DNA from 2 places in the Butyrivibrio sp. TB genome. Region 1 is predicted to be linked to the other one. Evidence: riboswitches for the same ligand, from Rfam matches in the RefSeq annotation. Region 1 holds a riboswitch; the other holds the start of a gene.
The links. A riboswitch is a leader RNA that binds a small molecule or an ion and turns the genes downstream of it on or off. The one in region 1 is predicted to bind cobalamin.
Positions count from the first base shown of each region.

Region 2: another riboswitch for cobalamin. It lies ahead of BMX21_RS10345 (sirohydrochlorin cobaltochelatase); the one in region 1 lies ahead of BMX21_RS01945 (ABC transporter substrate-binding protein).

Region 1 is NZ_FOER01000002.1:132,332-136,770, reverse strand. It holds gene BMX21_RS01950 (FecCD family ABC transporter permease) at 1-453, opposite strand, end outside; gene BMX21_RS01945 (ABC transporter substrate-binding protein) at 672-1,784, opposite strand; cobalamin riboswitch at 1,946-2,138, opposite strand; gene BMX21_RS01940 (pectinesterase family protein) at 2,616-3,473, shown strand; gene BMX21_RS01935 (LacI family DNA-binding transcriptional regulator) at 3,497-4,439, opposite strand, start outside.
Region 2 is NZ_FOER01000013.1:104,506-108,944, forward strand. It holds gene BMX21_RS10340 (ABC transporter substrate-binding protein) at 1-967, opposite strand, end outside; gene BMX21_RS10345 (sirohydrochlorin cobaltochelatase) at 977-2,617, opposite strand; cobalamin riboswitch at 2,750-3,012, opposite strand; gene recQ (DNA helicase RecQ) at 3,074-4,439, opposite strand, start outside.

The DNA of each region.
Region 1 (4,439 bases):
TGAAGCGATAGCTATTACAAGAAGAACTGTAGCAAAACCAAATGCAAATCCAAAAGTCGGAAGAAGGAAGCTTCCAAGTGCAGGAATAGTGAACTGGGTCACTATGATTATAGATGCTCCAAGGGATGCTCCGCTTGATACGCCAAGAGTATACGACGATGCAAGAGGGTTCTGAAGTACAGACTGCATGATGGCACCTGACAAGGCAAGTGCTCCTCCTACAAGGAATGCAGTCATGGCTCTGGGAAGTCTTATAGTCCACAGAATAGACGTAGTTGCAGCAAGTTCATCCGGAATATATGTTCCGAAGATCTTACCTCCAAGGATTGTCATGGCATCCTTTAAAGGGATATCTACACTTCCTATTCCCATGCATATTCCGAGAATTATAAGACATACCAGAATCGTTATGACTTCAAGAGTATTTTTTCCAAAGCTTTTTTCTTTACTCATATACTAACCCCATGTCACTAATGGCTAATGGTTTCAATTGGTGAAAAAATAGCAGCCGGGAAACTACGCATATCAATGATATTGTTAAGTCCCCGACTGCATATATAAATCTATAGTAAAAGACTTTAGAAAATGCCTTATGCCGGTTATCTAATGCTGGCATATAAGGCATCTGATGACTGGCAAAGTGCTTTTCTTAAGTCGTTTACTATGATATATTAGCGAGCTATTACTGCAAATGGATCTTCAAGATCTGCAAATACATCAGGATAGATGTACTTAGCCATCTCTACCATAGCACTTACTACGTGCTGGTTGGGCTGATTGAGCTCATTTGAAAGTTCCATAAGATATACATCGCCGTTAGCAACAGCTGTTACATTCTCCCAACCTGAAAGAGCAAGGTGAGTATCTACTGCATCAGGAGTGAACATATCTGTAGAGATGATAACATCAGGATTTATAGCAATAGCATCCTCTTCTGTAAGTGAAGGCCAGCCTTCCTGATCTCCTGTAGCATTGATAGCGCCCAGCTTCTCGATCATCTCGCCAATGTATGTGTCTGAACCTGCAGAATAGATTGTAGGATAGTCAGCTGTAGGAGTGTTGGTCTCATAAAGGACTGTCTTCTTCTCATCATCTGAGATTGTAGATGCAAGCTCTTCAATCTGAGCAAGAGTATCATTCATCTCATCTACTATAAGTTCTGCTTCTTCAGATGTACCTGTGCATGCTCCGATGAATGTGATACTCTCACCGATTTCTTCAAGTGTTGATGCGCTTGGAATATCAGCAACGCAGATGCCGGCTTCACGAACAGAAGCATATACATCACTACCTGTAGCATAGCTCATGCCTGTTGTGAATATGATATCAGGATTAAGAGCTACGATTGATTCCTGATCAGGAGCCATCATATCATACTGAGGAACATCTGCTACAAGATCATCGCCATAATATTCATAAGAATATGTATCGCATGCTACGATATAATCTGAAAGTCCAAGGTCGATAAGAAGGCGTGTTGATGAAGGTGACATACTAACGATAGCATCAATCTCTGTAGGTACAGTGATCTCATTGCCTGCAAGATCTGTAGCAGGAGCTTCACTGAGTACTATAGCTTCTACTGCAGCAGCCTCTTCCTCAGATGACTCCTCTTGAGCGTTTGATGCAACAGTATCTGCTTCATCGCTTGCCTTACTGGCAGCATCATCTGAATTTTCTGATACAGCTTCATCTTCTTTCTTGGAATCTGAAGATGCACATCCTACAAGCATTGTAAATGACAATGTTGTAGCCATCATTACTAATAAAAGTTTCTTTTTCATAATATTCTCCATTCTGAAGCAAATCGAATCAGCTTTGTATTCTTGATAGTGCTTCGCTATCAGGAACACATATGTTGACACATAGGGAGTTTTATAAGAACACCGGACAAAAGGGCATAAATGCAGAATATTTGACCGGCACTTATCTATGGTCCCGTAGAATCTGTGCCAATATGAGGGCAGGTATCTGGCTTAGGAACACATTTTGATGGCGCCCTCTTAACTGTATCCGGCAGTTAAGCGCAGCCTTTGTTCCAACACAGTAGCGGCACTGTCCGGGAAGCTCGCCCGGTTCCCTGTTAGGTTTGCTGCAATCGGATAATTGTAGCAAACACCCACATACGTTCGAACCTTACCACAAAACGGACATGTAGTCAAATGGTGCGAGAAATCGGGCCGATAGGTTGTGGCCGGAGCCTTGTAAAATAGGGCAGATTTCGAGAGACACTGGTGTGGAGCGGGTTACAAAGGATTTCCGCGTTATTGAGCGTGTTATAATTCAAGGCATGCTATCTGGCTCCTTCTATTCTGGGGGCCGAAACTCGCTTACGCGGGGGCATGCGGCCCCCAATGCAGAATAGAAGGAGCCATCTATCACGCTCTTGAATTTAATAACACGCTCAAAAAACGCGGAAATCCTTTGTAACCCGCTCCCCACCATTGCCTCTCGAAATCTGCCCTATTTTACAAGGTTCCTGTGTTGCAATCAGGCTTTTGTCTATATAGCATTTGTAATAGAATAATATATAGATTTTTTGCACGAGTATATAACAAACATAATGCAAACTTTAAGTTACTAATGATCAATCTATCACCAAAAAGAGGCACTATATGAAAGAGATTTTTTTTGATAAGGGAATTTATTATAAGAAGCTTTATTATGATTCGGAGTATTTTAAGAAGAATGGTACCTCTGATGCTTCCTTGCATATAAAGGGCGCTGGGATGGATGCTACTACTATCTCATGGTCTGATGGGGGATTTGACAAGGCGCCGGATGATGGCAGTATCAAGCTTGGCACATTTAGAAGCTATACCATGTTCGTATCGGGCAAGGAAGCTATCATCGAAGATCTTACTATTGAGAATACCGCGGGAGATGGACGTCTTAGAGGACAAGCTATCGCCCTTTATGCAGATGCTACGAATGTTATATGCAGACGTGTTCATTTAAAAGGGCATCAGGATACTCTGTTCATGTCTCCTCTTCCTCTTGAAGAAAGGGAGAAGGGCGGCTTCACAGGACCAAGAAGGGACTGCCCACGTCTTATGACCACCCAGTACTACGAAGACTGTATTATAGAAGGTGATGTTGATTTTATATTCGGCGGAGCCAATGCCACTTTTAAGAACTGCACTATAGTATCACTATACAGGGCTCCTCTTCGTGATATGACTACTATATCAAAAGAACAGCCCGCTACATATGTTGAACAGGCTGTTCAGGGATTCGTATGTGCTCCCAATACTCCAAAGGGAGAATCCGGTTTACATTTTATAGATTGCAATTTTATAACCGACAGGTGTCCGGACGGATCTGTATATCTTGCACGTCCATGGCGTCCTTACGGCGCAGCAGTTTTTGAAAACTGTACTTTTGGACCTCACATTCATCCAGACCTTTTTGCCGGATGGAAGGATATTCATACACTAGAACCTACTGCTAGATTTACAAGCATTCGACGCTAGTGTACTGACTCGTTCATATTTAATCAAAAGTCTGTAGTGCAGCGCTTTACAAGTCTTGACTCTATCACGGTCTTGTGTTCAACCTTCTTGCCCTGGAGACATTCCATCATCTTGTCTACAGCGACATGAGCCATGTCCTTGATAGAGGTATCTACTGATGTAAGTTCAGGTTCTACGAAATCAGCAAGTGGAGAGTTATTATATCCGATTACGCTTATATCCTTAGGAACCTGGAGCATTCTTGCTTTAGCGTACTTAAGTACTCCTACTGCGAGTTCATCAGTTGTAGCGATTGCTGCATCGAACTCAAGATCTTTTCTCATAAGAAGGAGATCTCTTTCTTCATGAAGTGAACATGTGATCTTGAGCTTGAGATTGCCATCTACCGGGATTCCATTATCTCTAAGGGCATCTTCATAGCCTGCCATCTTCTGATTGGAAGAGTAAGACTCGGAATCATAGAGGAAGAGGATCTTCTTCCTTCCTGCCTTTATTAGGGATTCTGTCGCATTGTACATGGCATTGCGATCATCTCCCAGTACTCCGTATATATTCTCGTTCTCAAGATATCCGTTTAGTATGAATACCGGAACCTGCTCAGCATCTCTGTGAAGGTATGCAACCTCATCCTTCTCGCAATTACCAAGGAACTGTGAACCTATAAGGATAAGTGCATCTACCTTCTTCTTAAGAAGAAGATCTACTGCATGCTCTCTGGATTCAAGATCATAACCACTACACAGGAGCATGTAATCATAGCCGTATTCATGAAGCTTTTTCTCAAGGATAGAAACCATGCGGGCCATATAATCATCTTTGATATCTGCGCATGATATTCCAACCATTTTCATAGAATTGAACTGAAGACTTCTTGCAAAGGGATTGGGAGTATAGTCGTACTCCTTCATAACAGCAAGAACCTTCTCTCTGGTCTTATCACTGACACTTGGATTACCGTTAACAACG
Region 2 (4,439 bases), on a different contig from region 1:
GCTGTTCGAGTTTCTCCTGAACTTTGGGAACATGTAGTATCATGGTATTCTCAATTGCAAGATCTATATCCGACATCACAATCTGTTCATAGTCAGGAGCGCTGTACTTACCACCGTATACTATGCTTCCACTGTTCATCGCTTCTCTTGCGCTGTCTATATACCAGTCATCTGCTTCTATTCCTGACATTGTTATAGCACTGACTGCTCCTATGGAGTCAAAATGACACATAGCTCCCGATGCTGCAAGATATATACTGTCAAGTGGCATATATAGAGGGATTATCCGTTCCTGTGAATCTGAAGATCCCATGCTAATGTCTGCAGATATATCATCAGGAATATCTTTCCCCTCAGGTATAAGAAGGTAATGCCTTCCATCATCTATACTTATGACAAGATACCCGTCTTCATATCTATGGATCTTAAAGCAGGTGGCATAAGCATTCTTATCTGTTTCTATATAGGTCAGTCCTTCTATATTAGGAGGATCCATGGAAGTCTTTATGATCTGACTATCACTATCTGTACCATCTGCGCTCTCACTATATGAATCCATAGTTTCATCAGAAACGCTGTCATCAAGGGTTATGAGAAGGGTATATTCAATAAGATGAGGGGTACTCATGGCAGTAGTATCTGCCTGAACCTTCATCTCTTTGCCCAAAGACACAGGTATATCGAATTCAGAGTTACCCTCCTTATTAACAGGATAATATGTATCGCCATCCACTATCATATAGTCATAGTTTGGGCTACTCCATACAAGGTGTGCCGTCGCTTGTCCATCTGTGACAGTAACCTTGCAAGGGCTTTCTATATACGCTTTCCCGCTTCCGCCTGTCATTACAACAGATGCGGTGTATTCCCCATCGGAAATCCCACCGCATCCAACCAGACATAGGGAAAAGATGATCAGAAACAACCATTTTGTTATTTCAAATAAATGCTTTAGTTTTTTTCCCATAAAGTTTTATTATTTTATAACTGCACCTGTGTGCTCAACATAGATATCTTCAACTTCCTTGATGCCGCCAAGTCCAAGGATCTGGCAGCTTACTTCTTCAAAGCTTCCATCTGCTTCAAAGCCGCTCTTCCATGAATCCTCTTCATCGCCTGCCATGTCATTGTTAGCATGATCACCTGCTACGACCATAAGAGGGCGAAGAACTACTTTAGTATAACCTGCAGCTTTAACAGCTTCGATTATGTTTGAAAGCTCTGTTTCTTCAGGCTCACCTTCTACAGTTCCGATGAATACGTTGTCATAGCCAAGTTCATCCATCTGAGTCTGCATCTGGCTGTATGTAACCTTAGCTGTATGTGATGTTCCGTGTCCCATGAATACGAAAGCAACTCCATCTTCCTTAGCTTCGTCAAGGTCTGCATATCCTGCCTCTTTTACAGCTTCAGCTGTTATAGCCTTGGCTACAGCTTCCTTGTCTTCATTGATAACTGTTGCATCATCACCAACTTCTCCAAGAAGGGGCTGTGCTACAGCTACTGATTCGAATTTATCTTCATACTGGGCGAGAGTTTCAACAAGCTCGTCATACTCAGCGCCGTGCATCAGGTGTGTAGGCTGAACTATCAGATTCTTAACATTATTATCTACTGCTCTTTGGAGTGCCTGGTCTACATTGTCGATCTTCTCACCATCTCTTGCATAGATATGGTTGATGATGATCTGAGCTGTAAATGCTCTTCTTACTGAGTAGTCAGGATATGCCTCCTGAAGAGCCTTCTCAATTCCGCCTATATCCTTGACTCTGCTATCATTGAAGGATGTACCAAAGCTAACTACAAGGATCTCGTTATCTCCTATATCATCGCCGTTGAGCGGATCGTCCTTGGAAGCATCTCCTGTATCTCTTCCGAAGTAATCAGGATCAGCATACTCGCCTTCTACAAGCTCTTTCTGAGTATCTGTAAGAGCGTCCCAGGCTTCTTTGGCTTTCTCGCAGTTTTCATATGTATCATCTGTATATTCCTGAACATAGATAGAATCTATAAGATCAGCCACCTTATCTGCTGCCATTTGATCTTCATCTCCTTCGTAAGGTACCGGATCAGATACTGTTACCTGATGGTCATACCATACTTCCTTAGTTCCTATAAGTGCAAGTGCAAAGCTCTCATCAAGGTATGGTACAGGAACATCAAAACCGTTAACTTCTTCTGTAGTTCCATCTGCATATGTTACAGTATCTATTGTAGGCTCGAGAAGCTCTGCACCCTCTTTCTGAGCATCCTCAGCGCTTCCAGGGAATAGATTTACTATATTCTTGGATGGAAGTGTGATATGGATAGTCATCTCGCCGTCTTCTACGGTAAGGATTCCTTTATTATCATATGCTTCATTAACATGGAACATGGTGCTGTCTGTAGTAAATGTAGCCTGATATGTTCCGTCTTCCAAAACGCCTTCTTTTTCATCAGCATCTGCCGCAGCTGTTTCTGCCTGAGTAGCATCAGCATTTTCATCTGCCTGTGCAGTGTTTTCTACAGATGCTTCATTAGAAGCAGTTTCATCTTGTCCTGAACTATTCTGTCCGCAGGCAACAGCTGTAAATGACATCGCTGCAGTCAGAAGTACTGCCAGAAATTTTTTCTTCATAATATTTCCTCCTAGATAAAAAAATAAAGCCTTCACCAAGAAGCGAAGACTTTTTTGCACACAAGATTAAAGCAAATGTCAAAATAGCATTTACCATAAAGCTTCGTACAGTCAATTCCTCGTGACTTGGTTACCCTTGTACGACGACAGGCAGGTCTCCCGGCTGATTGCATGGTCTCTTTCGCCTTCCCGGTTATCCAGTGGCATATTGAAAGAGACTTGGATGCTATGCAGTCCTATACGCAGGTTCATCAATATAAGATCAACTTGCAAGAACGCATATATTCCAGACAAAACACGGTGACGAGATCGTGCGGGATTTGCACCCGCTTCCCTTTTCACTTACGCAGTAGCAAGTATAGCTACCCGTAAACACCTTCCGTCTCATTAAATTTTCATGGATATAATAACATAAGTAATAGATAAGGGCAAAGATTCTTATCATCAGTTATTTTACTAAAACTTCACATAATGCCTTACTATCTCCATCTGAACCTGCTTTGGGTATAGCAGAACCGGATAGGTATTGCCTTTTTGACTGACTTTCTCAGTAGTAACTATACCTTTAGAAAGGCCTTCATCAGTCTGAGCCATCATAAATCTTCCGCCTATATTTTTCTCTGCGATATAACCCATTTCTGTAAGGAATTTCGTTATATCTGTACCGAATATATTCTTGGCATTGTCTGCTGTTGATATCCTGTTAAGCTCATCTTTGATCTCAGATACAAGGCACAGGTCTTTGGACTCATATTTATCTTCATCTTCAGGATTTAGATAAAAGGGGACTTTATGCCCCTTTGGAGCTGTTGAACCTTTTGAACCTTTGGCCTTAGTTTTAGCAGGTGCTGGTGCTGCATCCTTAGTATTATCTGCAGCTTCGTCCTGGCTATCTGTTATAGCGGTTACTACTCCCTCATGTTCATCTAAATATGAACTTATAGCGTTTATGAATCTCTGACCATACTTGTCATATTTCATCTCGCCTACACCTGATACATTTAGCATTGATGCCCTGTCAAGAGGAGTCTTGGCGCTCATATCGATGAGAGTCTTATCACTAAAGACGATATATGGCGGCATGCCTTCTTCTCTGGCAATCTGAGTTCTAAGTGCTTTAAGTATATCAAAAAGATCGTAACCAGCTTTGGTAAGACTATCTGTTTTCTTCTTGATCTGTCTTATTTTATTACTATCAGGTTCCTTAGCCTGCGTGGTCCTGACTATGACACGGGTAGCCGGATCTTTTAACGGGGTTATGTCACCCAACTGGATCACACTGTATTTGTCAGCAGTCTGGCACAGATACCCGTCCAGGATAAGCTGATTTATAAGAATCCTAAGATCAGCTTCTGACCTGTCTTTAAGTGTGCCATAAGTTCTGTAATTCACGATGCCAAGTTCTTTGAGTCTTGCTCTGTTAGCACCAAGAAGTGTCCCTAATATGATATTAAGGCCGTACCTTCCTCTTGTCTCGAATACGCAGTTTATTACTTTTTTGGCATCTTCTGTTCTGTCTTCTTCAATAAAATGTTTATGGCAGTTACCACAATTATCACAGGGCTCTGTATTTTTTTCTCCAAAATATTCAAGTATATAATTCCTAAGGCATCCTGTCGTCTTACAATACCCCTCCATGACATTGAGCCTTCTCATATCTCTTTCCTTGATAAGAATAACGTCTTCACTCGGTATATCTGTAAAGTCTTTATGTTCTAACAGGAATTTGTTAATGATTATATCTTTTGGAGAAAAAAGAAGTATACACCTTGAAGACTCGCCGTCTCTGCCGGCACGACCAGCCTCCTGATAGTAGTTCTCC